2 regions of the Blautia sp. ZXY-1-B12 genome follow, and region 1 is predicted to be linked to the other one. Evidence: riboswitches for the same ligand, from Rfam matches in the RefSeq annotation. Region 1 holds a riboswitch; the other holds the start of a gene.

Region 1 (13,359 bases):
AAATGGAATTAGAAGTATTAAGAAAAGATATGGTTGCAGCTATGAAAGCCAAAGATAAAGTAACAAAAGAAGCAGTCTCCTCTCTGATCTCTGCGGTAAAGAAGGTAGCGATCGATGAGGGATGCCGTGATGAGATTAAGAGTGATCTGGTGGACAGAGTTATTCTGAAAGAGTTGAAAACTGTGAAAGAACAGCTGGATACCTGCCCGGAGAGCCGCGAAGATCTGAAGGCTGAATATCAGGCAAGATATGATGTGATCGCCAAATATGCGCCAAAACAGATGGATGCAGCAGAGGTAAAAGCATATCTGGAAGAAAAATTTGCAGATGTGATTGCGACGAAAAATAAGGGTCAGATCATGAAGGCTGTTATGGCTGATATGAAGGGAAAAGCAGACGGAAAGGTGATTAATCAGGTTGTGGCAGAGCTCTGCAAATAATGTGTTATCTTAACCGAATCAAGTAAGTCCCCTGCTTCAATTGCGAAAAGCAATAAGCAGTGGGTGGGACTATGTGAAGAATAGGATCATCCAGCAGATTTGGTATGCAGAAAGCTGGATAGTTATCAAAATAGCCGCAGTATGCTGGAATGTCCGGATACTGCGGTATTTTATTAGGAGGTGAATATATATGGAGTTTCAGCATGAACTGATCATTCCTAATGAGGGATTTCCGTTTAAGGTTTTTCTTTTTGAAGGAGGAAATGGCAATTATGTGCGTGAGAAGCACTGGCATACGTCTGTAGAGATTTTTGCTGTGATGGAGGGGCGCCTGGATTTTTTTGTAAATAAGGATGAATATCCGCTGAAAGCTGGAGAGCAGATAATCATTAATTCCAATGAGACCCACTCTATCCATGCTGTGGAGAAAAATAAAACAGTAGTTCTGCAGATTCCTCTGAAACAGTTTGAGAATTATTTTACTGCCCAGAGATATATCCGTTTTCGGGGGCAGGAGGAGCTGGTGGATAAGAAACTGGCTTCTTTGCTTCGTAAATTATATCATGTGTATTTCGAGCGGAAAATTGGATATGAGTTCCGGACAATTTCTATTTTTTACGAGATTATGTATATCCTGGTGAAGGATTACCGTGTGACAGAGACCAGGGAGAAGGATATCCGACACAGCCGCCGTCTGGATGCATTGTCAAAAATCACCACATATATGCGTGAGCATTACAGGGAGGAACTGAAGCTTTCTGATGTGGCGGCTACTTTTGGATACTCGGATGCATATTTGTCGCGAATGTTCCAAAAATATGCAAAAATCAACTATAAAACTTATCTGCAGGATATCCGTATGGCATATGCGTACAGGGATTTGCTGAATACAGACCATACAATTAGTCAGATTGCACTAGATAATGGATTTTGCAGCAGCAGGGGTTTTTCCGGGGAATTTCAGAAAAGATATGGGGTACTTCCAAGTGAGATGCGAAAACAGATAAATGAAAAAGGTCAAAAAAACGCTATAGATTAGACAAGAAAACTGGCGAAAAGTACCCTTTATTCTGATATATTCTAAGCACAGTCAAGAAAACGTAATATCTACAGAATATAAGGAGGTTTTTGAAGTGAAAATTCAGAATGTAACAGATGCTTCCTTCCGTAAATATGGAAAGGTGCTTGAAGGGTATGACTTCAGTGCTCTTCTCAAAGAAATGAAACATACACCGGTTCCGGATGATGTGGTTTATGTACCATCTGTTGAGGAGCTGGAAGCTCTGGATGTAGCAAAAGCACTGCAGAATAAAGGATTTGGCGGAATCCCGATCGAAATTGGATACTGCAACGGACATAATAAGAAATTAAATGCAGTAGAATATCACCGCAGTTCAGAGATCAATGTAGCGGTAACAGATCTGGTGCTGCTTATCGGAAGTCAGCAGGATATCACAGATGATTTTACATATGATACTTCTAAGATCGAAGCATTCCTGGTACCTGCAGGAACAGGTATTGAAGTATATGCAACTACACTTCATTATGCGCCATGCAATGTACAGGATGGCGGTTTCCAGTGTGTAGTCGTACTTCCGGCAGGAACCAATACAGATCTTACATTTGAGACAGCTAAGACAGGCGAGGACAGCCTGCTGACAGCTAAGAACAAATGGCTCATTGCACATGAAGATGCGGCAATCGAGGGTGCAGTAAACGGACTTCGTGGAGAGAATATCACCATTGACTGAGTTGCTCGGAATCTGTGGCAGTAGAGTATCAGAATATAGTAAATGAATAACAAAATCATATAAATACATATCAAATATGGAGGAATTTATATTATGAACAATATACCAGTAGTAAAACTTGGATTAATCGCAGTAAGCCGTGACTGTTTTCCGATTCAGCTTTCTGAAAAGAGACGTGCAGCAATCAAGGAAACTTATAAAGGTGAACTTTATGAATGTCCTGTAACTGTTGAGAACGAGAAGGATATGGAGAAAGCTCTTGAAGATGTAAACAAAGCAGAGTGTAATGCGCTGGTTGTTTTCCTTGGAAACTTCGGACCTGAAACTCCTGAAACTCTGATCGCAGAGAGATTTGACGGACCTTGTATGTATGTAGCAGCAGCAGAAGGTGACGGTGATATGATCAACGGCAGAGGTGATGCTTACTGTGGTATGCTTAACTGCTCCTACAACTTAAAAATGCGTCATCTGAAAGCATATATTCCGGAATATCCTGTTGGAACAGCAGATGATATTGCAAAGATGATCGCTGATTTCGTACCGGTTGCACGTGCAGTCATCGGTGTCAGCAATCTTAAGATCATTACTTTCGGACCACGTCCACAGGACTTCTTCGCATGCAACGCACCTATTAAAGGCCTCTATGAGCTGGGTGTTGAGATTGAAGAGAACTCAGAGCTTGATCTTCTTGTTTCTTTCAAAGAGCATGAAAATGATCCTCGTATCCCGGAAGTTTGTGCAGATATGGCAAAAGAGATGGGCGAAGGCAAATATTATGCTGACCTTAATGTGAAAATGGCACAGTTTGAGCTTACACTTCTTGACTGGGCAGAGGCTCATAAGGGAGCAAGAAAATACGTTGCATTTGCTGACAAATGTTGGCCTGCATTCCCGTCACAGTTTGGATTTGAACCTTGCTATGTAAATAGCCGTCTGGTTTCCAGAGGAATTCCGGTATCCTGTGAGGTTGATATCTACGGAGCACTCAGCGAGTACATCGGACTTTGCATTTCCAATGATGCAGTTACACTGCTTGATATCAACAACTCTGTTCCACAGTATATCTATGATGAAGATATTAAAGGAAAATACGATTATAAGCTTACTGATACATTTATGGGATTCCATTGTGGAAATACTCCTGCATGCAAGATGTGTGATTCCAGAGCTGTTAAATATCAGCTGATCCAGCACAGACTTCTTGAGCCGGCAGGATCTGAACCAGACTTCACAAGAGGAACTCTTGAAGGTGATATCGCTGCATCTGACATTACATTCTATCGTTTACAGTGCAATTCCGAGGGCGAGCTGGTTTCTTATGTTGCAGAAGGTGAAGTACTGGATGTACCTACAAGATCATTCGGTGGTATCGGTATTTTCGCAATCAAAGAAATGGGAAGATTCTACCGTCACGTACTGATCGAGGGCAACTATCCGCATCATGGAGCAGTTATGTTTGGACATTACGGAAAAGCATTCTATGAGGTAGTGAAATTCCTTGGACTGGATGTTAAGAAGATTGGATATAACCAGCCGGCAGGTGTAAGATACCCGACAGAAAATCCATGGGGTTAATGAGAAATCAGTAAAACGGATTATTAATGTTCATGTGAAGTGAATGAATCTGAATACAGAATAAATAAACTGACACTATATTAAAGGCATCCCGGGGCTTTGCTCTGGGATGTATTAGATTAGAAATAGAAAAGGAGAGCACTTATGTATTATATTGGTATTGACCTTGGTACTTCCGCTGTAAAACTTCTTCTTATGGAAGAATCAGGAAAAATCTGTAACATCGTATCCAGAGAATATCCTTTATTCTTCCCACATCCGGGCTGGTCTGAGCAGAAACCGGAAGACTGGTTTGCACAGAGTATGGAAGGTATGAAAGAGCTGACAAAGGATATCGACAGAGCGCAGGTAGCAGGAATTGGTTTTGGCGGCCAGATGCATGGTCTGGTAACACTTGACAAGGATGATAATGTGATCCGTCCTGCAATCCTCTGGAATGACGGACGTACAGGCGAAGAGACAGAATATCTGAATACAGTGATCGGAAAAGACAAACTTTCACAGTATACAGCAAATATTGCTTTCGCAGGCTTCACAGCACCGAAGATCCTCTGGATGCAGAAAAATGAGCCTGAGAACTTTAAGAAGGTAGTAAAGATTATGCTTCCTAAGGATTATCTGGCATATCGTCTGTCCGGTTCTTTTTGTACAGATGTTTCTGATGCTTCCGGTATGCTTCTTCTTGATGTGAAGAACCGCTGCTGGTCAAAAGAAATGCTGGAGATCTGTGGAATCACAGAAGAGCAGCTTCCGAAACTGTATGAGAGTTGGGAAGTAGTAGGAACTCTGAAACCTGAGATTGCGAAAGAACTTGGATTCAGTGAGAATGTAAAAGTTGTTGCAGGTGCAGGTGACAATGCGGCAGCTGCTGTAGGAACAGGTACAGTTGGTGACGGTCAGTGTAATATTTCTCTTGGAACATCCGGAACTGTGTTTATTTCCAGTAAAAACTTTGGTGTGGACGAAAATAACGCACTTCATTCTTTTTGTCATGCAGATGGAAGCTATCATCTGATGGGATGCATGCTCAGCGCAGCTTCCTGTAACAAATGGTGGGCAGAGGAGATTCTTCAGACAAAGGATTTCGCAGCAGAGCAGGCTCCAATTCAGAAGCTGGGAGAGAATCATGTATTCTTCCTTCCATATTTGATGGGAGAACGTTCACCTCATAATAATCCTGATGCAAGAGGTGTATTCTTCGGGATGTCCATGGACAGCACAAGAGCAGACATGACACAGGCTGTTCTGGAAGGTGTTGCCTTTGGTCTTCGTGATTCCCTGGAAGTTGCAAGAGGCCTTGGAATCAAGATTGAGAGAACCAAGATCTGCGGTGGCGGAGCTAAGAGCCCACTGTGGAAGAAGATTATTGCAAACGTTATGAACCTGAAGGTTGATGTTCTGGAGAACGAAGAAGGACCGTCCATGGGTGGAGCTATGCTGGCAGCAGTAGGCTGTGGTGCTTACCCGGATGTAGAAACCATCGGTAAGAAATTTGCCAAAGTTGTTGATACAGTAGAACCGGATCCTGAACTGGTTGCAAAATATGAAGAGAGATATCAGAAGTTCAGAACTCTGTATCCGGCGATGAAGCCATTGTTCTAATCGAATATCTGCCTGACATACTGGGGTTGTTGTGCTTATTTAGCACAACAACCCCATTTTGACGTACATCTGATGATGACCAATCACCATAGCCTATTTGATTATGACATATCAGGAAAAGGGCAGCTTCAGGAATTCTTCCATGGCTCTGCTGATATAGCGGCCTTTCTTCCAGTAAAAAAACACAGTGCGTTTACTGCTCTGACCGGGCAGCTTATAAAAAACAAGTTCTGAATTTGTTGGAACTCTGGAGAGCAGAAGATCCCCGATGAAAGTGATACCCATTCCCAAACATGCAATATTATAGGCAGTCATCTGCTGATCCAGGCGAAATACTACAGAAGGCGAAAAGTGATTTTCCTGACAAATGGTAAGTGCACGCTTACCGGTATCATTATCTGAACGAAGAATAATAAATGGTTCGTTCTCGAATTTGTTTAATGGAACAGAAGGAATATGAGAAGAACGGAACTGCCCGTTCCGGATTTCCTCAATAGGAATCTGATATTTCTGCAGTCTGGTATTGATTGAATAATTTTTGGGAACTGCAAGAAGAAGTTGTTCTTTCTGGTAGATATAACGTTCAAAAATCTGGTTATCCAGAATACAGTTATCAATCACCAGATCTAACTTTCCGGCCTGGAGAAACTGGGATAGCTTTGCTGTACTTTCTTCTACAAGAGAAATTTGAACATGGGGGAATTTTTGGGAAAAATCAGCAATAAGGGGAGGCAGAATCCACGAAGAAAAAAAGTTACTGCCACCTACATTAAGAGTTCCTGTTTTGAGATTTCCCAGATCCAGTAGGTAGTTTTCGAGATTATTTTCAATATCCATGACTTTTTCAACAGCCTGTATATAATGTTTTCCGACTTCAGTTAACTGCAAAGGTTTGGTACTTCGATCAAAAATAGGATAACCAATGCGGTTTTCCACACGTTTTACATTTGCACTTAAAGAAGGCTGCGAAATGAAAAGAGCAGCAGCAGCTTTGGAAAAGCTTTTTTCCTTGTATACCTCATAGATGTATTCCATTCCCTGAAACATATAAATTCCTCCGATATATAACTTAAACACTATATATTTTATAAAAATATATGTATTTGATTATATTATAGCAGAGATATATAATGAGGGCAAATACATGGGAGGGCGAATAACTATGAAAAAAACAGACTATCGTGTAGAAAGGGATTCTATTGGTGTAAAGGATATTCCGGAAGATGTATATTATGGAGTACAATCCTTACGTGCGGCTGAAAATTTTCACATTACGGGGCTGAATATGCATCCGGAAATTATTAACAGTCTTGCATACATAAAAAAAGCAGCAGCGATAACCAATTGTGAGGTGGGGCTTCTTGAGAAGAAAAAAGCACAGGCGATTGTCCAGGCATGTGATGAAATTGTTTCAGGGAAATTCCATAATGAATTTATTGTGGATCCTGTTCAGGGAGGAGCTGGCACATCTTTAAATATGAATGCCAATGAAGTAATTGCAAATCGCGCGATTGAGATACTGGGAGGAAAAAAGGGCGATTATACAATTATAAATCCTAACGATGATGTGAATTGTGGACAGTCTACCAATGACGTGATTCCTACTGCCGGTAAAATGACTTCTCTTCGTTTGTTGCAGAATCTGAAAAAACAGCTTCTTCGCCTCTATGATGCTCTTAATGAAAAAGCTACAGAGTTTGATCACATAATAAAAATGGGGCGTACACAGATGCAGGATGCAGTACCAATTCGTCTGGGACAGGAATTTAAGGCATATTCGGTAGCAATCATGCGTGATATCCACAGAATGGATAAAGCAATGGATGAAATGCGGACTCTTAATATGGGAGGTACTGCTATTGGAACAGGAATTAATGCAGATGAGGGCTATCTGAGAAGAATTGTTCCAAATCTCACTGAAATATCGGGAATGGACTTTATACAGGCTTTTGATCTGATTGATTCCACTCAGAATCTGGATCCATTTGTAGCCGTTTCCGGTGCTGTGAAAGCATGTGCGGTAACTCTTTCCAAAATGTCAAATGATCTCCGTCTGATGTCCTCCGGTCCACGTACTGGTTTTGGGGAGATTAATCTTCCGGCAAAACAGAATGGTTCCTCTATTATGCCAGGTAAAGTTAATCCGGTTATTCCTGAAGTAGTGAATCAGGTTGCTTTTAATATTATTGGTAATGATGTTACCATTACCATGGCTGCAGAGGCTGGTCAGCTGGAATTAAATGCGTTTGAGCCGATTATTTTCTATTGCATGTTTCAGTCTATCGATACTCTTGGCTATGCAGTCCAGACATTGGTAGATAATTGTATTGTAGGAATTACGGCAAATGAAGAAAGATGCCGTTATCTGGTAGAAAACAGTGTAGGTATTATCACTGCAATCAGCCCCCATCTTGGATATCAGAAGGCTGCGGATATTGCAAAAAAGGCAATTAAGACAGGCGAATCTGTAAGAAGTCTGATTCTGAAAGAAAAGCTTATGGACGAGGATGAACTTAATCGCATTCTGGATCCGATCCATATGACGGAACCTGGTATTTCCGGAAAAGATTATCTTATAAAAAAATAAAGAAAAAAACAGGCGGGAAAATCTTCCCGCCTGTAAAATCGTCTGGACACATATCATATATAAATATGATTTTTATATTTTTGAATTATTCGATTGATTTCAACCGGATTAGAACAGACCTGTGATCTTACCTGTCTCGTCTACGTCGATTCTCTCAGCAGCCGGAACTTTAGGAAGACCTGGCATTGTCATGATCTCGCCTGTAAGAGCTACGATGAATCCTGCACCAGCGGAAATCTTCAGGTTACGTACTGTAACTTCGAAGTCAGTAGGAGCACCCAGTTTAGTCTGGTCATCTGTTAAGCTGTACTGTGTCTTAGCTACACAGATCGGGCAGTTGCCAAAGCCAAGAGCTTCTAACTGTTTCGCCTGTTTCTGAGCGTTAGCTGTCAGAACTACTTTCTTACCGCCATATACTTTCTGAACGATCTGGTTCAGTTTGTCTTCGATAGAACCTTCCAGTTCATATGCATAGGAGAAGTCGTTTGGTTCTTCAACAAGACGGATAACTTCTTCTGCAAGTTTGATTCCGCCTTCGCCGCCTTTTGCCCATACTTCAGAAAGAGCAACGTTAACGCCCAGTTCTTTACATTTAGCTTCTACAAAGTCAAGCTCTGCTTTTGTATCTGTAGGGAATGCGTTGATAGCAACAACACATGGAAGTTTGTATACGTTTTTGATGTTGGAAACGTGTTTTAACAGGTTCGGGATACCTTTTTCAAGAGCTTCCAGGTTTTCATTGTTAAGGTCAGCTTTAGCAACGCCGCCGTTGTATTTCAGGGCACGTACTGTAGCTACGATTACAACTGCGCTTGGTTTTAAACCAGCCATACGGCATTTGATATCAAGGAATTTCTCAGCACCAAGGTCAGCACCGAAACCAGCTTCTGTGATTGCATAATCAGCAAGCTTCATAGCCATCTTTGTAGCTGTTACAGAGTTACATCCATGAGCGATGTTTGCGAATGGTCCGCCATGTACGATTGCAGGAACGTGTTCCAGAGTCTGTACAAGGTTTGGTTTCAGAGCATCTTTTAACAGGGCTGTCATAGCGCCTTCTGCGTGAAGGTCACCTGCTGTTACAGGTTTCTGCTCGGAAACTTTTCCGTATGTATATCCGATGATGATCTTGGATAATCTTTCTTTCAGGTCTTTGATGTCGCTTGCAAGACAGAGAACTGCCATGATTTCAGATGCAACTGTGATGTCGTATCCGTCTTCACGAGGCATACCGTTTGTCTTTCCGCCAAGACCATCTACTACGTTACGAAGCTGACGGTCGTTCATATCTACACATCTTCTCCATGTGATCTTACGTGGGTCGATGTTTAATGCATTGCCCTGGAAGATATGGTTATCGATCATAGCTGCCAGTAAGTTGTTAGCTGCGCCAATGGCATGGAAGTCACCTGTGAAGTGAAGGTTAATATCTTCCATAGGAACAACCTGTGCATATCCGCCGCCTGCTGCACCACCTTTTACACCGAATACCGGTCCTAAGGATGGCTCACGAAGAGCTACCATAACACTCTTGCCAAGTCTCTGCATACCATCTGCAAGACCTACAGTAGTAGTAGTTTTACCTTCTCCTGCTGGAGTTGGGTTGATAGCTGTAACGAGGATTAATTTTCCATCCTTCTTATCACTTTCTTTCAGAAGATTGTAGTCGATTTTTGCTTTGTATTTTCCGTACTGCTCCAGATATTTGTCGTCAATACCTGCTTTCTCTGCGATCTGAGTAATTGGAAGCATCTCGCATTCCTGTGCAATTTCAATGTCTGATTTGAATCCCATAATTGTTTTTCTCCTTTCGTTTCCGCATAACATGAAAAACTTCTGTTGCTGTTCACTCCGCGATCAGCAACAATTATTAATTGAAAGAAGTATTGGCCGGTCTGCCTGGTATTCCTGATTTCTGCCCTGAAAGTTATAAAAAAAGGCCAGTATCTGAATATTTCAAATACTGCCCAGACGGTCGGCTCCCACAAACCTCCGACTCCACGTGGTTTGCACTCCACTCTTTCCGTCAGTACTCGAAGGTTCTTTCAATTGATGAATACAATATATCATTTTGAGAAAAAAATGTCAAGAAAATTTTTGTTGAAACGTCAAAAAATGTGAGTAAACTGGATAAAAGTTGTGCAAATTGATAAGAGAAGAGAATCGTAATCCCTGGTAATGAAAGAAAATACGTTTTCTCAAGGAAAGAAATTGTTAAAAAATAGACATAGTTTTCCCTGATAAATGAAGAAAATATAAAAAGCGGGTAAAGACTGTGCAAAATATGGAAAATGGAATTGACAACAGTTCAGAAGATATGTTATTCTCATCTTTAGTATGAAAAGACACTATCGTTTTCATGCAAATATTTGCTCACATTCAGAGACAGTTTCTGAATGTTAAGCCATACGGACAGGCGGGGCAGTTGCCGGGTGGGAGACACCACATTATTGATTGAGTTAGAAGCTCAAATTTTATAAGTTGATTACTTTATAATAATCAGTGCGTAAGCACACATCATCTTGTGAAACGGTCAATAAGAGCATAGCATATATTTGCCAGCGATTGAAGACGACAGCAGTCATGAATATTTCAGAATACGGGAACAGGCACAGGATACAGACGGATTTATACGGGAAATCCGGTCAGTATATAAAGAGACAGAGCCTGAGAAATTCTATAGATCATGAGAGAAGCAGATGGTGAATGAACTTATCTGCTTCTTTTTTTGTGCAGATATAGCAAATATAAAGGATATGGTTGGAGATAAACGCTTTGCGAGGATGTGTCTCACATGCGTTCGACTTGAATATATAGAGAAATAATTGAATCATTGTGCCGGTTTGAGGCAGTATACAATTGCTGAATGATAGAACTGTATTTGCCGGTACATGACGACAGGAAAAGAGGAACATGTCAAATGGATTATGAAAGACAACAGCATGCGCCCATATATGAAGCACTGGAACGTTTCCGAAAGAAGAGAGTCGTTCCCTTTGATGTGCCGGGACATAAAAGAGGAAGAGGAAATCCGGAGCTTGCACAGTTGCTGGGAGAGAAATGTGTGGGGCTGGATGTTAATTCTATGAAGCCGCTGGACAATCTCTGCCACCCGGTTTCGGTGATCAGAGAAGCGGAGGAGCTTGCAGCAGATGCTTTTGGCGCAGCGCATGCATTCCTTATGGTAGGAGGAACCACATCTGCAGTGCAGAGCATGATCCTGTCTGTCTGCAAGGCAGGGGATAAGATCATTCTGCCGCGAAATGTACATAAAAGTGCCATCAATGCCCTGGTACTGTGCGGTGCAATTCCGGTTTATGTAAACCCGGAGGTGAATGCGCAGCTGGGCATTTCCCTTGGCATGGAAGTCAGTCAGGTGGAGAAGGCTATGGATGAGAATCCGGATGCGGTGGCAGTTCTTGTAAATAACCCTACCTATTATGGAATCTGTTCGGATCTGCGGACTATCGTAAAGAAGGCTCATGCAAGAGGAATGAAGGTGCTGGCAGATGAGGCTCATGGAACCCATCTTTATTTCGGCAGAAACCTTCCTGTATCCGGAATGGCGGCAGGTGCTGACATGGCGGCAGTTTCCATGCACAAATCCGGCGGAAGTCTGACACAGAGTTCGCTGCTGCTTTTGAATAAGAGTATGAATGCAGAGAAAGTGCGCCAGATCATCAATCTGACTCAGACCACAAGCGCTTCTTATCTTCTGTTGTCCAGTCTGGATATCTCCAGAAGAAATCTGGCACTCAGGGGAGAGGAATCCTTTGAAAAGGTTGCAGGGATGGCGCAGTATGCCAGAGAGGAGATCAATGAGATCGGCGGTTATTATGCATATGGTATGGATCTGATCAATGGAACCAGTGTTTTTGATTTTGATGTTACAAAACTCTCCATTTATACACTGGGAAATGGGCTGGCAGGTATTGAAGTTTATGATCTTCTCAGAGATGAATATGATATTCAGATCGAGTTTGGAGATATCTGTAATATTCTGGCTTACATTTCCATTGGAGACAGGCTTCAGGATATTGAGAGACTGGTAGGGGCATTGGCTGATATTGAACGTCTGTATAAGAAGGACAGCACAGGTATGCTTTCCGGGGAATATATCGCACCTGCAGTGGTGGCGTCTCCACAGCAGGCATTTTATGCGGAGAAAGAATCTCTGCCCATGGAACAGACGGCAGGCAGGATCAGCGGTGAATTTGTTATGTGTTATCCTCCGGGAATCCCGATTCTTGCTCCTGGGGAAATGGTGACACAGGAAATTGTAGAATACATTCTTTATGCAAGAGACAAAGGCTGTTCCATGCAGGGAATGGAGGATCCGAAGGTAGAATATCTTCAGGTTCTGAAAGGGGGTATCTGATCATGGAATTATGGTATTCCGAGTTCCATACAGGAAATGTAAAGCTTTCTGTCCGGATTAACCGACAGTTATTTTCAGGGGAAAGTGAATTTCAGAGAATCGATGTGTTTGAGTCTGAAGAATTTGGAAGATTTGTGGCTCTGGACGGTGAGATCGTATTTTCTGACAAGGATGAATTTATTTATGATGAAATGGTCACGCATGTGCCAATGACAGTACATCCCAATGTAAAAAATGTTCTGATTATCGGTGGCGGTGACGGTGGAGTTGCCAGAGAACTGATCCATTATCCACAGATTGAGAGCATTGATGTGGTGGAATCCGATAAAATGTTTGTGGATGTATGTGCGGAGATGTTTCCGGATATTGCCCAGGGACTGAAGGATGAGAGAGTCAACATTTATTATGAAGACGGCCTTCGGTTCCTGCGGAATAAAAAGGCCAGATATGACCTGATCATCAATGATTCCACAGATCCGCTGGGACATACAGAGGGACTTTTTACAAAGGAATTCTACGGAAGCTGTTATAAGGCTCTCAGAGATGACGGAATCATGGTTTATCAGCATGGAAGTCCTTTTTATGATGAGGATGAGGTGGAATGCAGAAAGATGCACAGAAAGGTTTTCCGGTCATTTCCGGTGAGCAGGGTTTATCAGGCACATATCCCTACCTGTCCCTCGGGATACTGGCTTTTTGGATTTGCATCAAAGAAATATCATCCACTGGAAGATTTCAGGCCGGAGAGGTTTGATAATCTTAATATAGAAACATGGTATTATACAACAAACCTTCACAGAGGAGCATTTATGCTTCCAAAATATGTAGAAGATTTACTGGAAGAGGAGGAAAACAGTTTATGAGTAGATTATTGGTAATCGGATGTGGTGGGGTAGCTTCAGTGGCAATTCGCAAATGCTGTCAGAACAGCGATGTTTTTACAGAGATTATGATCGCAAGCAGGACAAAGGAAAAATGCGATGCACTCAAAAAGAAGATTGAAAGTACAACGAAGACAAAAATTGA
Region 2 (19,049 bases), on a different contig from region 1:
ACCTTCATGGAGAGTATCAGGCGTTTTCACATGTGCTCAGAAATGGTTCCGGTGCAGTGAGGAAGAAGATTGATGATGTGTTTGGACATACATTAAGTAACAATGATAAGCGTTCTCTGGCAACTCTGATCTATTATCCGAAAGAGAAGATGGATCTTGTCAAAGATACAGAAGAAGATATGGAAAACTGGTATAAGATCACTCTCTACCGTCTTATTGAAATCTGTAAGACAACAGCCTCCAAATATACCAGATCCAAAGTACGAAAAGCTCTTCCCGCAGATTATGCCTATGTGATTGAAGAACTGATCACAGAGAAAGCGGAGGTTCTTGACAAAGAGGCATATTATGATTCCATTGTAAATACGATCATTGAGATCGGCAGTGCGGAGAATTTTATCATTGCGCTTGCAGAACTGATCCAGCGTCTGGTCGTGGATCATTTACATATTCTGGGGGATATTTATGACAGAGGTCCTGCTCCACATTTCATTATGGATCGCCTGATGCAGTATCACTCCCTGGATATTCAGTGGGGAAACCATGATGTTGTCTGGATGGGTGCGGCAGCAGGACAGAAAGCCTGTATTGCAACAGTGGTAAGAAACAGTATCCGTTACGGAAATCTGGATATTCTTGAGGATGGATACGGAATCAATATGCTTCCTCTGGCGACCTTTGTGATGGAGGCGTATAAGGATGATCCCTGCGAGATTTTTGCCATGAAAGGTGCTTCCAATTATAATGTTCTTGAGGAAGAACTGGGCAAAAAAATGCACAAGGCTATTGCTGTGATCCAGTTTAAATTAGAAGGTAAACTGGTGCGCAGACATAAAGAATTCCAGATGGAAGACAGAGCACTTCTTCATCGGATCAATCCGGAAAAAGGGACGATCACACTGCCTGACGGAAAAGAATATCCGCTTCGCGACAATAATTTTCCGACTATTGACTGGAAACATCCATACGAACTTACAGCCGGAGAAAAAGAAGTTATGGACAAACTGTCCTCTGCATTCAGAAACTGTGAAAAACTGCAAAACCACATCCGTCTCCTACTTGACAAAGGCGGGCTTTATACAGTATATAACGGAAATCTTCTGTTTCATGGAAGCATTCCTCTGAATGAAGACGGAACATTCCGGGAAGTACAGATTTATGGAAAAAGCTACAAGGGAAAAGAACTGTATGATGTACTGGAAACCTATGTGCGCAGAGCATTCTATTCTGTAGGAAAAGAAGAACAGAAGAAGGGCAGAGATATTATGTGGTATATCTGGGCAGCTCCGAATTCACCATTGTTTGGCAAGAGCAAGATGAGTACTTTTGAAAGATATTTCATAGAGGATTCTTCTACACATGAAGAGAAGAAGAATGCTTATTACCGCCTCTGGGAGAATGAAGAAGTGGTAGATAATATGCTTCGTGAATTTGGTCTGAATCCGGAAAAAGGGCATATCATCAATGGCCATGTTCCGGTACACCAGAGTGAAGGAGAAAGTCCTGTAAAATGTGATGGAAAGGTTATCGTGATTGACGGTGGTTTTTCCAAGCCATATCAGAAAGTAACGGGAATTGCCGGATATACGCTGATCTATAATTCCTATGGACTGAATCTTACTGCTCATGAACCGTTTACGTCCAAAGCAGATGCTGTGGCAAGAGAGACTGATATTGTATCGAACCGCGTGGCAGTCAGCTACATGTCCAGACGCCAGCTTGTGGGTGATACAGATACAGGTCATGCGCTGAAAGAGAGAATACAGGAATTGATCCAGCTGCTGGATGCATACAGAACAGGTATCATCAAGGAAAAGAAATAAGATTAAAACTCTTTACTTCTAAATTTTCATTCTATATAATGGGAGTGTTGTGTGATATAACTGTTTTTACAGCAATTTGGCAGGATAAGAACTGTTATAGTGAAGGAAAACGTTATGAAACGGGCTATAGTAATCTTTTTAAATGGATTATCGAAGAGGATTATGATAAAAGTTGCCTGAAGATGATGAACAAAAGGAGAATACGATAATGGGTGGAATTTTTGGAGTAGCATCAAAGTCCAGTTGCATTCTGGACCTTTTCTTCGGAATTGATTATCATTCCCATCTGGGAACACGCAGAGGCGGAATGGCAGTGTATGATAAGAAACGTGGTTTTGACCGCGTGATTCATAACATTGAAAATGCGCCGTTCAGGACCAAATTTGATGGTGACATTGGTGAGATGGAGGGAAATCTGGGAATCGGATGTATTTCAGATAATGAACCTCAGCCTCTTCTGGTGCGCTCTCATCTTGGTAACTTTGCAATTACCACAGTTGGAAAGATCAATAACATGGATGAACTGATTGCCAACTGTTTTAAAAACGGATGCACTCATTTTCTGGAAATGAGTGGAGGAAGCGTAAATCCCACAGAAATGGTAGCTGCACTGATCAATCAGAAAGACAACATGATTGAGGGAATCCGTTATGCGCAGGAAGTGATAGAAGGTTCCATGACCATGCTGATCCTGACACCAAAGGGGATTCTGGCAGCACGTGACCGTCTGGGAAGGACTCCACTGATCGTGGGAAAGAAAGAAGATGCCTGTTGTGTATCTTTTGAAAGCTTTGCATACCTGAATCTTGGATATGAAGACCTGAAAGAACTGGGCCCCGGAGAAATTGTTGCAGTGACTCCGGACGGTGTGGAAACCCTGCAGAAACCAGGGGAAGAGATGCGAATCTGTTCTTTCCTCTGGGTATATTACGGATATCCTACTTCGGCATACGAGGGTGTAAATGTAGAAGAAATGCGTTATCATTGCGGTGATATGCTGGCCAGGAGAGACAGGGGAGAAGTAAATCCCGATATTGTAGCCGGTGTTCCGGATTCCGGTATTGCCCATGCAATCGGATATGCGAACCAGTCCGGTGTGCCTTTTGCCCGTCCGTTTATCAAATATACACCAACCTGGCCAAGATCATTTATGCCTACACAGCAGAGCCAGAGAAATCTTATCGCAAGAATGAAGCTGATTCCTGTACATCGCCTGATCAAGGATAAGAGTCTTCTGATGATTGATGATTCTATTGTACGTGGAACACAGTTAAGAGAAACGACGGAATTTCTTTACAGAAATGGTGCGAAAGAAGTACATATCCGTCCTGCGTGTCCGCCTTTACTTTATGGATGCAAATATCTGAATTTCTCACGTTCAAAATCAGAGATGGATCTGATCACAAGACGTGTGATCGCCAAACGTGAGGGAGAGAATGTCAGTGATAAAGTCCTGGCAGACTATGCAGATCCAAATTCAACAAATTATAAAGAAATGCTGGAAGAAATTCGTAAGGAGCTGAATTTCACATCACTGAAATTCCACAGACTTGATGATCTGAAAGCTTCCATTGGAATTTCACCATGTAAACTCTGTACCTATTGCTGGGATGGAAAAGAATAAGTAACGAACAAGAAACAGAAGAGGAGATGCAGATTTGTCGGTAACAAACAACGGGAAACAGAAACGGAATAAAAGAAAAAAAGACTTATAAAACTTCTGATAATTGTAATTATCCTGTTTATCCTGCTTATGCTGGCAGGCACTCTGCTGCTTCAACACAGAAAGAATGTGGACAGAGAGCAGAGAAAAGCAGAAGCGATCGCGGCACTGGAAAGAGTTCCCACTGTAACACCGACACCTGCAGCTACGCCCACACCTACCCCAACACCGATTCCTACGGCAACGCCAACACCGGTTCTGGAACGGGCTTATGTTTTTAACCCGGAGGATTATCTGGGAACCTGGCGCAGTAAGAACGGCAGGGTTAAGATCAAAATTAAGAAACTCAGTCAGAAGTCGGTTACCTTTACTTATTCACAGACAAATAAGAAAAAGACAGCTACCTGCAAGGCAAAAGTAAAGAAATCCGTCGCAGGAAATGCAACCAGATTCTCGTTTACAGACTCGCTGGGAAATGTAGCAAAGGGTTATCTTACCTTTGATAATGGTCGTCTTTATGTGAATATTAAGACAAAAACAAAAGCGGAGGGTGCAAAAGTCCATCCTTCTGTGGATACTGTTATGATAAAAGAATAAAAGATACAAAAAATATAAAAGGATTCAGTAACATAAACAGTTACAGGAATCCTTTTATATTAAAAAAAGTGATTTTACTTATTTATTCATCTCTTTTTTATCAGTGCGTCCTACCAGATAATCAACACTTATATCGTAATAATTTGCCAGTCTGATAAGCATTTCAACCGGGATATTGCGTGAACCTGTCTCATAGTGAGAGTAGGAACGCTGGCTGATGTGAAGAATTTCGCTGAGCTGTTTCTGTGACATGTCAGCATCTGTACGTAAATCCTGAATACGCTGAAATTTCATATAGTTCACCTCTCTGTTTTGTAGTGTACTCCCAAACATGATCTGTGAAAAGCCTTCGCAGATTATGTACTGAAAAAAGTATAAAACAGAACAAAATGAACGGTTGCAAAACAGAGCAAAATGGTCTATTATAAAAATAATCTTTTTTCAAATCTGATTTCTGAAATAATTTCCAATACAAGTTAAGTGATGTAACTATTCAGTCGTCCGCTGTTTGGCGAGACATACAAGCCAAAATTCCATTGCCGTAGGCAATCTGGAATGAATTTTGGCTACGTTACTGTGAACGGAGTGAACAGTAACGAATTGTTATATATTTTTTGGTGAGCATAAATATCGGGGGAGATTTATGCCGGAAGAAAGGAGTTTATATTTGTTTGCAAGTGTATTATCAGCTGCAATTTTTGGGGTGGAAGTATGCCCTGTGCAGGTAGAAGCTGATGTAAGTAACGGACTTCCTTCCTTTATCATGGTAGGATTTCCTTCTGCGCAGGTAAAGGAAGCGCAGGAACGGGTACGCACAGCCCTCAAGAATAATGGTTATCAGTTTCCACCAAAGAGAATTACCGTCAATTTTGCTCCTGCAGACATGAAGAAAGAGGGAGCCGGTTTTGATGTACCGGTGGCAGCAGCAGTGTTGGCTGCTTTTGAGATGATCAGCCCTCAGGTTGTCAGCAGAGTTATGATGGCAGGGGAGATCGGTCTGGACGGAGAAATCCATGGGATATCCGGAATCCTGCCGATTGTGTTGTGTGCAAGAAGTTTGGGCAGTCGTTTTTGCGTAGTTCCCTATGAGAATCTGAAAGAAGGAAGACTGATCAGGGATGTGCCGGTAGCAGGAGTAAAAAATTTACGGGAACTGGTCGAGTGTCTTAAGAATCCGGAACCCTATCTGAAGAGGGAAATACAGGAAGAAATTCCTTCTATTATAAATACAGATATGGGAATGGATTTTTCAGACATTGAAGGACAGGAAGGGGCAAAAAGAGCGGCGGAAATTGCAGTAAGCGGATTTCACAATCTTCTCCTTATCGGACCTCCGGGAACGGGCAAAACCATGCTTGCCAGAAGACTGCCGACGATCATGCCTGGGCTTGGCTTTGAAGAAAAGCTGGAGCTTACCAGAATTTACAGTATTGCAGGACTTCTTTCAAGAGAACATCCGCTGATCGATGAGCGACCATTTCGCAGCCCTCATCATACAAGTACTCCGCAGGCAATTGCAGGAGGCGGGCGTAATCCCAGACCCGGAGAAATCACTCTTGCGCATAAAGGTGTACTCTTTCTGGATGAAATGCCGGAATTTTCCAGAGCAAGTCTGGAACTTCTGCGACAGCCCATGGAGGATAAAGTGATCCAGATAGCCAGAGCAAGCGGAACTTATAACTTTCCGGCGGATTTTATGTTATGTGCAGCGATGAATCCCTGTCCCTGCGGTTATTATCCGGATTTAAACAGATGCACCTGTACAGCAGGTGAGATCACACATTATATGGGAAAGATCAGTCGCCCTCTTCTGGACAGAATTGATATCAGCACTGAGGTACCGCCGGTTTCTTTTTCACAGCTTCACTGTGGAAGAAAGGGAGAAAATTCCGCTGCTATCAGAAAAAGAGTGGAAAAAGTACAGAAGATCCAGGAAGAACGGTATAAAGATGAGAAAATAAATTTTAACGGGCAGCTGAAGAGCAGTCTGATCGATAAATTCTGCCCTCTTACAGACAGCGCATCCCGACTTCTGGCAAGAGCCTTTGAAAAAATCGCATTCAGTGCCAGATCCTATCACAGGATCCTGAAGGTAGCCAGAACAATTGCGGATATGGAAGGGGAAGAAATGATTGCCGGTCATCATATCGGAGAAGCACTTTCGTACAGGGCATTTGACAAAGATTCGGTCATAAAATAAAGGTCAGTGAGGTATTTTATATGGAAAGAACTGATGTGAAAAATAATCATACAGAAGAATACAGTACAGGTCAGATACGATGTATTGAGAAATCAGATCCGGAATATCCTCAGATAATGAAGCAGTATTCCTCCATGCCGGCAAAGCTTTATGTAAAAGGCAGACTTCCTGATCCTAAGAGAAGAACGGTGGCAGTGATCGGTGCCAGAATGTGCAGTCCTTATGGAAGGATGCAGGCATTCCGGTATGCGAAAGCGTTAAGTGTAGCTGGAGTCCAGATTATCAGCGGTATGGCACTTGGCATTGATTCAGAAGGACATAAAGGCGCACTGGAAGGAAAGATGCCTACATTTGCGGTGCTTGGAAGTGGTGTTGATGTATGCTATCCGAAATCTAACAGAAAACTCTATGAGAGGATCTTATGGGAAAATGGTGGGATCATCAGTGAATGTCCACTGGGTTCAGGACCTGTTTCCTGGCATTTCCCGGCGCGAAACCGGATCATCAGTGCTTTGTCAGACGCGGTTCTGGTAGTGGAAGCAAAAGAAAACAGCGGTTCGCTGATCACTGCGGGATTTGCACTGGAACAGGGAAAGATGGTCTATGCGATTCCGGGGGCAGTGACAGATGAACTCAGCAGAGGCTGTCATAAGCTGATCTACGACGGTGCAGGGATTGCATACTGTCCGGAAATTATGCTGGAAGAACTTGGAATTTCGATGGAAAAAGTAACACAAAACGGTGAAAAAAACAACTTGGGACTTGCAAGAGATTTGAATATGGTGTATAGTTGTCTCGATTTACGACCAAAAAATCCCGACTACATTGTGAGAAAAACAGGCTTTTCCCCGGCACAGGTAAGCAACTGTCTTGTGGAACTGACACTGCGGGGGCTCATAAGAGAGAGCGGGAGACATTATTATGTAAAAGACAGTTGACGATTTATGATTATTGTGCTTCACGTTTCTGCGGCGCAGGGCGATTTTCATATGTAACAATATCGCTGTCAGGCAATGTGCCCGTTCAGGGACACTGTGAAGAATAACAGATTACGACTAGGAGAGGTAGCATGGCGAAATATCTGGTGATAGTAGAATCACCTGCAAAAGTGAAAACAATAAAGAAATTTCTCGGTGCGAATTACGATGTGGAAGCTTCTAACGGACATGTCCGTGATTTCCCGAAGAGTCAGTTCGGAATTGATGTTGAGCATGATTTTGAACCCAAATATATAACGATCAGAGGAAAGGGAGAACTGCTTGCAAAGCTTCGCAAGGCTGCAAAGAAAGCAGACAAGATTTATCTTGCAACTGACCCTGACCGCGAGGGAGAGGCAATTTCCTGGCATCTGATGCAGGCATTAAAAGAAGATCCGAAGAAGATGCACAGGATTACCTTTAACGAGATTACCAAGACAGCAGTAAAATCATCGATCAAACAGGCCAGAGACCTGGATATGGATCTGGTAGATGCACAGCAGGCAAGACGTATGCTTGACCGTATGGTAGGTTATACCATCAGCCCGCTTCTCTGGGCAAAAGTCAAGAGAGGCTTAAGTGCGGGGCGCGTACAGTCTGTTGCGCTTCGTATCATCTGTGACAGAGAAGATGAGATCAATGCGTTTATTCCGGAAGAATACTGGAGCCTGGAGGGAGATTTTCAGGTGAAGGGTGAGAAGAAACCGCTGCAGGCGAAGTTCTATGGAACAGATAAAAAGATGGATATCCACAGCAAAGAGGAAATGGATAAACTTCTGGCCTCTCTGAAAGATAAAGAATATGAGATCAATGAAGTAAAGAAAGGCGAGAGGATCAAGAATGCACCGCTTCCCTTTACTACAAGTACCTTACAGCAGGAAGCAGCCAAGACCTTAAACTTTTCCACACAGAAGACAATGCGTCTGGCACAGCAGCTGTATGAAGGAATTGATATCAAAGGAAATGGAACGGTAGGTGTGATCTCTTATCTGCGTACAGATTCCACCCGAATCTCGGAGGAAGCAGATGCTGCTGCAAGAGAATATATCACTGCTCAGTACGGAGAGGATTATGTTTCAAAGTCTGAGAAAGCTGTGAAAAAGGGACAGAAGATCCAGGATGCTCACGAAGCGATCCGTCCTACAGACATCAGCCGTACACCGGCTGTACTGAAGGAATCTCTTTCAAGAGATCAGTTCAGACTGTATCAGCTTATCTGGAGACGTTTTGCGGCCAGCAGAATGGCTCCTGCAAAATACGAAACAACATCTGTCAAGATTGGTGCAGACCAGTATATTTTTACAGTCTCTGCCTCCAAGATCATATTTGACGGATTTATGTCTGTATACACAGATGAAGAGGACCAGAAAAAAGGAAATGTTCTGAATCAGAGTCTTGAAAGAGGAATGAAGCTTAGTCTTAAGGAACTGAAACCAGAACAGCATTTCACGCAGCCGCCTGCACATTATACAGAGGCATCTCTGGTCAAGACTATGGAAGAACTGGGGATTGGACGTCCAAGTACCTATGCGCCGACGATCACAACGATCATCAGCCGCCGTTATGTTGCAAAAGAACAGAAGAACCTGTATGTTACAGAGTTGGGGGAAGTTGTCAATAATATTATGAAACAGGCTTTCCCGAGTATTGTAGATGTAAACTTCACTGCGACTATGGAAGGGCTTCTGGACTGTGTGGCAGCAGGAACTGTAAAGTGGAAGACAGTAGTAAGCAACTTCTATCCGGATCTGAAGAAGGATGTAGATGCTGCAGAGGAAGAACTTGAAAAGGTTGATATTCAGGATGAAGTGACAGATGTGATCTGCGAAAACTGTGGCAGACATATGGTGATCAAATATGGTCCTCATGGACGATTCCTTGCATGTCCGGGATTTCCGGAATGCAAAAATACCAAACCATATTTTGAGAAGATCGGGGTGGCATGTCCGAAATGTGGAAAAGAGATTGTGCTTAAGAAAACCAAAAAAGGACGTAAGTACTACGGATGTGAGGATAATCCGGATTGTGATTTCATGTCCTGGCAGAAACCATCAGCAAAGAAATGCCCGAAATGTGGAAGCTATATGGTGGAAAAGGGGAATAAGCTTGTCTGCAGCCAGGAGACATGTGGATATGTAGAGGCAAAGGACGAGAAAGAATAATAACGGATTGTAAATGTTATAAATGGGACTGTTGCAGCAGTTGAAAATGAATTTCATTAATGCAACAGTTCCGTTTTTTGTCTTACAGTCAGTGACTTTCTGACTTTTTGTCTTCAATCCTTTGAATTTTTGATGATGATATTTATTGAATAATATTATAAAAGGAATCTATTTTCAGAAAAGCAAAAATAAATAAAAAAATAGTAAAATTTGTCTTGTAATTTGACTTTAAAACGTGTAAAATCAAAGTATCAGTAATGTTAATGACCATGTGTGTCTGAATCTTCCTTGCGAGCAAAAGAAAGTGACTGCTCATTTATGAAATAATGACAGAAAGATTTCGGATATGTACAGGGTGAAAGGAGGACAATATGAGTGTTCAGCTGCTGGATAGAACAAGAAAAATTAATAAACTTCTGCATAACAGCAGTTCCAGCAAAGTGGTATTTAATGACATCTGTCAGGTTCTGATGGAGACACTGAGTTCCAACATTCTGGTTCTCAGTAAAAAAGGAAAGGTTCTGGGTGTCAGTTTATGCCCGGGAGTAGAGGAGATCACTGAACTGATCGAGGACAAGGTTGGCGGATATGTAGATTCCCTGTTAAACGAGAGATTTCTGGGTGTCCTGTCAACAAAAGAGAATGTAAATCTTCAGACACTGGGATTTGAACATGTATCAAGCAGTTATCAGGGAATCATTAATCCGATAGATATTGCAGGGGAACGACTGGGTACTGTATTTATGTATCGTTATGAGAAACCATATGACATTGAAGATATTATTGTCAGTGAATATGGAACAACCGTTGTAGGGCTTGAGATGATGAGAGCGGTTCATGAAGAGAATGCTGAGGAGGACAGAAAGCAGCAGGTAGTGAAATCTGCGTTTAATACTTTATCTTTCTCCGAACTGGAGGCAATCATCCATATTTTTGATGAACTTGACGGAGATGAGGGAATCCTGGTTGCAAGTAAGATCGCAGACCGCGTGGGAATCACCAGATCTGTTATCGTAAACGCTTTGAGGAAGTTTGAAAGTGCCGGTGTGATCGAATCCAGATCTTCCGGTATGAAAGGAACCTACATTAAAGTGCTGAATGAAGTCATTTTTGATGAACTGGAAGAGATTAAAGCTCAGAGAAATAAGAAATCCTGATATAGAAGCTTCCATAAATAATGAATGCAAGAAGGCTGTCTGCTGTATGGTGGACGGTCTTTTTATTATGTTACAAGAATTATAGCAAGCCTCTTAATTAATGTATTTGAAGACAATTCAACTGAGTGTGAAAGACAAGGAAGATATGACAAAATTATTTGTAAATTAAGAAAACAAAAGAAAAAAAGAGAATATATAAGTAAAAAAGAGAATATAGATTATTTCATAATGATAAAAGCACTTGCGAAATCGACTCATTTTCAATAATATAAGGACAGTGATTAGCACTCGAAGTAAATGAGTGCTAGCAAAAAACGGCAGAATTAGACAGAGTGCCGAAACAGTTACCGGATATTTTGCAATAACGGAAAGAGTACGGTAACAGGAAAGCTTTAGTTGGAGAATAAAGGAGGATATAGATCATGACATTAGTACCTTTAGGTGACAGAGTTGTATTAAAACAGGTTGAAGCAGAAGAAACAACAAAATCCGGAATCGTTCTTCCGGGACAGGCACAGGAGAAACCACAGCAGGCAGAAGTTGTAGCTGTAGGACCTGGCGGAGTTGTTGACGGCAAAGAAGTAAAAATGGAAGTAGCTGTAGGTGATAAAGTTATCTACTCCAAATATTCAGGAACAGAAGTAAAAATGGATGGCACAGAATACATTATCGTAAAACAGAATGATATTCTTGCAATTGTTAAATAAGCAATATCAAAATAGAAAACATAAATGAAGATACTTATAAGATAATATTTACAGGATGTAACATGAAATACCGGCTAAGTATCAGAAAGAATTCATAGAGATCAAAATTTGAATCAGGAGGTCATATTATCATGGCAAAAGAAATTAAATTCGGCGCAGAAGCCAGAGCAGCTCTTGAAGCTGGTGTAAATAAATTAGCTGATACAGTAAGAGTAACATTAGGACCGAAAGGAAGAAACGTAGTTCTTGACAAACCATACGGTGCTCCGCTTATCACAAACGACGGTGTTACAATCGCAAAAGAAATTGAACTGGAAGACGGATTTGAAAACATGGGCGCACAGCTGATCAAAGAAGTTGCTTCCAAAACAAACGATGTAGCAGGTGATGGTACAACAACAGCTACTGTTCTTGCACAGGCTATGGTTCACGAAGGAATGAGAAACCTGGCAGCAGGCGCTAACCCGATCATCCTCAGAAAAGGAATGAAGAAAGCTACAGATGTAGCTGTAGAAGCAATCAAGAACATGAGCCAGACAATCAGCGGCAAGAAACAGATCGCAAACGTTGCATCTATTTCCGCAAGCGATGAGACTGTTGGACAGTTAGTAGCAGATGCTATGGAAAAAGTTTCCAAAGATGGCGTTATCACAGTAGAAGAATCCAAGACAATGCACACAGAACTTGACCTTGTAGAAGGTATGCAGTTCGATCGTGGATATGTATCCGCATATATGTCAACAGATATGGAAAAAATGGAAGCAAATCTGGAAGATCCATATATCCTGATCACAGACAAGAAGATCAGCAACATCCAGGAAATCCTTCCATTACTGGAGCAGATCGTAAAAGTTGGTGCGAAACTTCTTATCATTGCTGAAGATGTAGAGGGTGAAGCTCTTACAACTCTGATCGTAAACAAATTAAGAGGAACCTTCCAGGTAGTAGCTGTCAAAGCTCCGGGATATGGTGACAGAAGAAAAGAAATGCTTCAGGATATCGCAATCCTTACAGGCGGCCAGGTAATCTCCGAAGAAGTTGGTCTGGAACTGAAAGACGCAACTATGGAGCAGTTAGGACGTGCAAAATCTGTTAAAGTTGCAAAAGAGAACACAGTTATCGTTGACGGTATGGGTGACAAAGATGCAATCGCAAACCGTGTTGCTCAGATCCGTGGACAGATTGAAGAAACAAAATCTGAATTTGATAAAGAAAAATTACAGGAAAGACTTGCAAAACTGGCTGGCGGCGTAGCTGTTATCCGTGTTGGTGCTTCCACTGAGACAGAAATGAAAGAAGCTAAGCTTCGTCTGGAAGATGCTCTTGCAGCTACAAGAGCAGCAGTAGAAGAAGGTATCATCGCAGGTGGCGGATCTGCTTACATCCACGCATCCAAAGAAGTTGCAAAACTTGCAGCAACTCTGGAAGGTGACGAGAAGACAGGTGCAAATATCATCCTGAAAGCTCTGGAAGCTCCTCTGTTCCGCATTTCTGCAAATGCAGGACTTGAAGGTTCCGTAATCATCAACAAAGTAAGAGAATCCGAACCGGGAATCGGCTTCGATGCTTTGAACGAAAGATATGTAGATATGGTAAGCGAAGGTATCCTTGATCCTGCAAAAGTTACAAGAAGTGCTCTTCAGAATGCTACAAGTGTTGCATCTACATTACTTACAACAGAATCTGCTGTTGCAATTATCAAAGAAGACACACCTGCACCAGCTGCTAATCCTGGAATGGGAATGATGTAATTTTTAATAAACGATAAAATTATACCGCAGTATGCTCAGATAAAAATAGTATGTTACTGTTCACTCCGTTCACAGTAACATAGCCAAAATTCATTCCAGATTGCCTGCGGCAATGGAATTTTGGCTTGTATGTCTCGGGATTTTGGCATATTCATGCCAAAACACCTCGCGGAACAGTGGTGTGTGAACAGTAACAATAGTACAGGTGGAATATGTGAAACGGAACCGTCGTCATAGACGATGGTTCCGTTTTGTGATATAATGCAGAAAAACAGCATGATGAATAAAATATAATTGTTAAATATGCTGTGCAAAAAAAGCTGCTTTCAACAGCTGAACAAATGAAAAGGAGACGAAACAATGGGCGACTTGTATTCAGAATTACTGGTAAAGAAAGATAAGACGGCTAAAGACAGCCTGCTCAAATACGGTCTGATCGTTTTGACAGTGTTGGCAGTATTTGCCGGACTTATCATCACACCGCTGGCACTGATCATTGCCGTAGCGCTTGGAATTGCATGCTATTTTGTAATCCCGAAAACAGATGTAGAATATGAATATCTGTTTATCAATGGCGATTTTGACATCGACATGATCATGTCAAAGACAAAAAGAAAGAAAGTAAAGAGCTTCAAATTATCAGAAGCAGATCTGGCAGCACCGCTGGATTCCCACAGAATGGACTATTACAACGGAAACCAGAACATGAAAGTACTGGACTTTTCATCAGGAAATCCGGAGCATAAACGCTTTGGTGTTATCACAAGACTGGACGGAAATTTATGCAAAATCATTCTGGAACCGGATGAGGCACTTGCACAGGCTATGAAAAATTCAGCACCGAGCAAAGTTTTTTTGGATTGACATAGAATCTGATTTTTGTTACACTTGTTGAAAATAAAAGGACCAGTTGCTGGTTCCTTTTTACATTACAATAGTAATTTAATTTCATATACGCAAGGGAGGAAATGCAATGGGTACTATCATTGGTGAAGGCATTACTTTTGATGACGTGCTGTTAGTTCCGGCATATTCAAAGGTAATTCCGAATCAGGTAGATGTCACAACTTACTTAACAAAGAAGGTTAAACTGAACATTCCTATGATGAGTGCAGGAATGGATACAGTAACCGAGCATCGCATGGCAATCGCTATGGCGAGACAGGGTGGTATTGGTATTATTCATAAGAATATGTCCATTGAAGCGCAGGCAGAAGAGGTAGACAAGGTAAAACGTTCTGAGAACGGTGTTATCACAGATCCTTTCTATTTATCTCCTGAACATACACTTAAGGACGCAGATGAGTTAATGGCAAAGTTCCGTATCTCCGGTGTGCCGATCACAGAGGGCAGAAAACTGGTCGGAATCATTACTAATCGTGATCTGAAGTTTGAGACAGATTTCAGCAAGAAGATCAAAGAGTGCATGACTTCTGAGGGACTGATCACAGCCAAAGAAGGAATTACACTGGAAGATGCCAAGAAGATTCTGGCAAAATCACGTAAAGAGAAATTACCTATTGTAGATGATGACTTTAACTTAAAAGGCTTAATTACTATTAAAGATATTGAGAAACAGATCAAATATCCTCTGGCTGCAAAGGATGAGCAGGGACGTCTTCTCTGCGGTGCTGCGGTAGGAATCACTGCTAATGTACTTGCACGTGTTGATGCACTTGTAAAGGCATCTGTAGACGTAATCGTAATTGATTCTGCACATGGACATTCAGAGAACATTCTGAAGGCTGTACGCGAGATCAAGGCAGCATATCCGGAACTGCAGGTAATCGCAGGTAACGTAGCAACAGGTGCTGCGACAAAGGCTCTGATCGAGGCTGGTGTAGATGCAGTTAAGGTTGGTATCGGACCTGGATCTATCTGTACCACACGAGTTGTTGCAGGTATCGGTGTTCCGCAGATCACTGCTGTTATGGACTGCTACGAAGCTGCAAAAGAATACGGAATCCCGATCATTGCAGACGGTGGTATCAAGTATTCCGGAGATGTCACAAAGGCAATCGCAGCCGGTGCGAATGTCTGCATGATGGGAAGCATGTTTGCAGGATGCGACGAGAGCCCGGGAACATTCGAACTGTATCAGGGCAGAAAATATAAAGTATACCGCGGTATGGGATCTATCGCAGCTATGGAGAACGGAAGTAAAGACCGTTACTTCCAGGAGAATGCGAAGAAACTTGTTCCGGAAGGCGTAGAAGGACGTGTTGCTTACAAAGGACATGTTGAGGATACTGTATTCCAGCTCATGGGCGGTCTCCGTTCCGGTATGGGATATTGTGGAGCAGAAACTATTGAGAAGCTTAAAGAAACAGGCAGATTCATCAAGATTTCTGCTGCATCTCTTAAGGAATCTCATCCACATGATATTCATATCACAAAAGAAGCTCCGAACTATAGCGTAGATGACAAATAATAAATTTCAGGTGTAATATATGCCCCGGCTGGCTGCTGATGGAAAGAAATAAGATTTCCAGGCATGCCGGCCGGGGTATTTTTTGCAGGGAGTAAAATCCCGTAAGAGAAGGTAAAAATGCAAAAGCATATAAACAAAAAGAAAAAAACAGATACCAGAACAGGAAAAACTGGCAGTAAAAAAGAAAAACAGCAGGTCGAAAAGACGAAAGAGCAGCAGAATAAGGCAGAGAAATCAGAGAATTCTTATGAGCCTTATGCTGCTCGTGATCATAGTTCTGAGTGGGTGGATCATAATAAATCGGGCCAGTGAAAATGGATGGAGTATTGGGGACTTTTTACATAATTCTGACACGATGATTTCTGATGCGGAACAGTCAGGAACAGATAATGCGGATTCTTCAGGCGGACCGGAACAATGGCAAAAAGAAGGGGCGCCGTACATAGATGTGGAACTGCTGACGCCGAATGAATATTCCAGACCGCAGATTCCCATTGAGAGTGTACAGTATATTGCCATTCATTATACTGCAAATCCGGGGGCAACAGCCATTGCAAACAGGAACTACTTTGAGAATCTGGCGACTACTCATGACACAAAGGTGAGCAGTCATTTTGTAGTGGGGCTGGATGGGGAAGTGGTGCAGTGTATTCCTACGTCAGAGATGTCCTATGCGACGAACTCACGTAATGTAGATACTTTGTCCATTGAGTGCTGTCATCCGGATGAGACGGGGAAATTCAATGAGGCAACTTATGATTCGGCAGTGAAGCTTTCTGCGTGGTTGTGTGTGCGGTTTGGGCTTACATCAGAGAACGTGATCCGGCATTACGATGTTACCGGAAAAAACTGTCCGAAATATTATGTGGAGAATCCGGATGCATGGATACAGATGAAATCGGATATTGCGGCGCAGATTGATGTTGATTATGGTTTGCAGGATGTTCAGTAAAACGAAAATTCAGCACAGTACAAAAAAATTTGCCTTGAAATCCACAAAGAAGTATTGTACTATAATAACAACGTGTGATTTTTTTTCACGACAGTGCCTGCATGACTGGCGGAAGTAGGATTACCTACAGGGAGTGCAGCGAGTATATGAGCCGACCGCCTGGGCAGCCTGGAAATTATTCAATGAATAAATAGGTTTCCCAGGCTTTTTTTAACCTTATTTTTAACGAAAAGGAGAAAAATTATGGAAATGTTATCACTGGAAAAAGAACTGAAAGAGAATTCCTATCCTGGCAGAGGAATTGTGATTGGACGTTCCGCAGACGGTAAGAAAGCAGTGACAGCTTATTTCATCATGGGCAGAAGCGAGAACAGCAGAAACAGAGTATTTGTAGAGGATGGTGAGGGAATCCGTACCCAGGCGTTTGATCCGTCCAAACTTACAGATCCGAGTCTGATCATCTATGCACCTGTACGTGTACTGGGAAACAAAACAATCGTAACTAACGGAGATCAGACAGATACCATTTATGAGGGAATGGATCATCAGCTTACTTTTGAGCAGTCCTTAAGAAGCAGAGAATTCGAGCCGGACGGTCCGAACTATACACCTCGTATCTCCGGTGTTATGCACGTAGAGAACGGAAAATTCAACTATGCAATGTCAATTCTCAAGAGCAACAACGGAAATCCGGATGCATGTAACAGATACACATTTGCATACGAGAATGCCATTGCAGGAGAGGGACATTTCATCCATACTTATAAATGTGACGGAAATCCACTTCCAAGCTTTGAAGGCGAACCGAAATTGGTAGCAATTCCGGATGATATGGATGAGTTTGCAGAACTTCTCTGGAACAGCCTGAACGAAGATAACAAAGTATCTCTGTTTGTAAGATATATTGATATTGAGACAGGTAAGTACGAAAGCAAGATCATTAATAAGAATAAATAATAGTCACTTACTGAGTACAGATAGTACTTATAGATTATTGTGAACATAAGACGATGCTTTCGCAGTAAGAAATTATTTACAGGAATTAATTTTAAAATACTTATTTGGTTCATACGGAGGATTTATATAATGAAAGAATTCGAATTAAAATATGGCTGTAACCCGAATCAGAAACCTGCAAAAATTTATATGGCAGACGGCTCCGAGCTTCCGGTGAAAATCCTTTCAGGAAGACCGGGATATATCAATTTCCTGGATGCCTTTAACGGCTGGCAGCTGGTATCCAATCTGAAGAAAGCAACTGGACTTCCGGCAGCTACATCTTTTAAACATGTATCTCCCGCAGGTGCTGCTGTAGGACTTCCGCTGACAGAGACTCTGGCAAAGATTTACTGGGTAAATGATATGGACTGGAAGAATTTTTCACCATTAGCATGCGCTTATGCAAGAGCTCGCGGTGCTGACAGAATGTCCTCTTTTGGTGATTTTATTTCTCTTTCTGATGTGTGTGATAAAGATACAGCACTTCTGATCAAGAGAGAGGTATCTGACGGTGTTATTGCACCTGGATACACAGAGGAAGCACTGGAGATTCTGAAGCAGAAGAAAAAAGGTAACTACAATGTGATCCAGATCGATGAGAATTTTGTACCGGCTCCGCTGGAACACAAAGAAGTATTTGGTGTAACTTTTGAGCAGGGCCGTCAGGAGCTTGAGATCGATGATGCAATGCTTTCCAATATTGTGACAGAGAATAAAGAGCTTACAGAGGAAGCAAAACGAGATATGAAGATTTCTCTGATCATCCTGAAATATACACAGTCCAACTCTGTATGTTTCGTAAAAGATGGACAGGCTATCGGTGTTGGTGCAGGACAGCAGTCACGTGTACATTGTACAAGACTTGCAGGACAGAAGGCAGACAACTGGTTCCTTCGCCAGTGCCCGAAAGTGCTGAATCTGCCATTTAAAGATACAATTTCACGTGCGGAACGTGACAATGCCATTGATGTTTATATCGGGGATGAATATATGGATGTACTTGCTGATGGTATGTGGGAGAAAACTTTCACAGAGAAACCGGAAGTATTTACAAAGGAAGAGAAACGTGCATGGCTGGATCAGATGACGGATGTTACACTGGGATCTGATGCATTCTTCCCATTCAGTGATAATATTGAGCGTGCTCATAAGAGTGGCGTGAAGTATATTGCGCAGCCGGGTGGATCTGTGCGTGATGATGCTGTGATCGAGACTTGCAATAAATATGGAATGGTGATGAGTTTTACTGGTATCAGGTTGTTCCATCACTAAATCCAAGTGACGTGTGAAAAAAATAATGGTTTGGGGCGCGGTTTCGGAGCCTAAGAAAAACTAAGCGTCAGGGAATCTGCTAAAAACATGTAAAAAAATCTCAAACTCGCCGCAAATGCGGCTCAGACAGTGAGATTTTTTTACATAACGCAGATTTCCTGACGCTAATTTTTTCTAAGACTCCTGCAAATGCGCCCCAAACCATTATTTTTTTCACACTGAATATTGGCTATAGATGTTATTCGCAGATATGGAATTGCTATAGTTATGGAAAGTTAATAGAAGGGGATGAAAAAAGCATCAGCCTTAGCTGATGCTTTAAGAGCGATAGACGGGGCTCGAACCCGCGGTCTCGACC

What was found. Region 1 has a riboswitch for ZMP and ZTP ahead of AC075L_RS19865 (formate--tetrahydrofolate ligase). Riboswitches for the same ligand answer to the same signal wherever they lie in the genome.
Region 2: it holds a riboswitch for ZMP and ZTP, as region 1 does, so the genes downstream of both, AC075L_RS13530 (IMP cyclohydrolase) here and AC075L_RS19865 (formate--tetrahydrofolate ligase) in region 1, are expected to answer to the same signal.

Annotation. Positions count from the first base shown of each region.
Region 1 is NZ_JBWJVP010000283.1:1,479-14,837, forward strand. It holds gene AC075L_RS19830 (GatB/YqeY domain-containing protein) at 3-440, shown strand; gene AC075L_RS19835 (AraC family transcriptional regulator) at 631-1,479, shown strand; gene AC075L_RS19840 (DUF4867 family protein) at 1,574-2,191, shown strand; gene AC075L_RS19845 (L-fucose/L-arabinose isomerase family protein) at 2,285-3,766, shown strand; gene xylB (xylulokinase) at 3,911-5,368, shown strand; gene AC075L_RS19855 (LysR family transcriptional regulator) at 5,480-6,415, opposite strand; gene AC075L_RS19860 (aspartate ammonia-lyase) at 6,513-7,955, shown strand; gene AC075L_RS19865 (formate--tetrahydrofolate ligase) at 8,064-9,749, opposite strand; ZMP/ZTP riboswitch at 9,914-9,999, opposite strand; gene AC075L_RS19870 (aminotransferase class I/II-fold pyridoxal phosphate-dependent enzyme) at 10,876-12,333, shown strand; gene speE (polyamine aminopropyltransferase) at 12,336-13,196, shown strand; partial or broken gene AC075L_RS19880 (saccharopine dehydrogenase family protein) at 13,193-13,359, shown strand, end outside.
Region 2 is NZ_JBWJVP010000212.1:26,720-45,768, reverse strand. It holds gene AC075L_RS13600 (fructose-1,6-bisphosphatase) at 1-1,823, shown strand, start outside; gene AC075L_RS13595 (amidophosphoribosyltransferase) at 2,032-3,447, shown strand; gene AC075L_RS13590 (hypothetical protein) at 3,616-4,083, shown strand; gene AC075L_RS13585 (helix-turn-helix domain-containing protein) at 4,162-4,377, opposite strand; gene AC075L_RS13580 (YifB family Mg chelatase-like AAA ATPase) at 4,751-6,283, shown strand; gene dprA (DNA-processing protein DprA) at 6,304-7,221, shown strand; gene topA (type I DNA topoisomerase) at 7,353-9,422, shown strand; gene codY (GTP-sensing pleiotropic transcriptional regulator CodY) at 9,794-10,579, shown strand; gene groES (co-chaperone GroES) at 11,002-11,286, shown strand; gene groL (chaperonin GroEL) at 11,418-13,037, shown strand; gene AC075L_RS13550 (DUF6106 family protein) at 13,398-13,901, shown strand; gene guaB (IMP dehydrogenase) at 14,011-15,468, shown strand; gene AC075L_RS13540 (hypothetical protein) at 15,586-15,780, shown strand; gene AC075L_RS13535 (peptidoglycan recognition protein family protein) at 15,716-16,420, shown strand; ZMP/ZTP riboswitch at 16,512-16,592, shown strand; gene AC075L_RS13530 (IMP cyclohydrolase) at 16,664-17,377, shown strand; gene AC075L_RS13525 (phosphoribosylaminoimidazolecarboxamide formyltransferase) at 17,507-18,691, shown strand; tRNA gene AC075L_RS13520 (tRNA-Gly) at 19,015-19,049, opposite strand, start outside.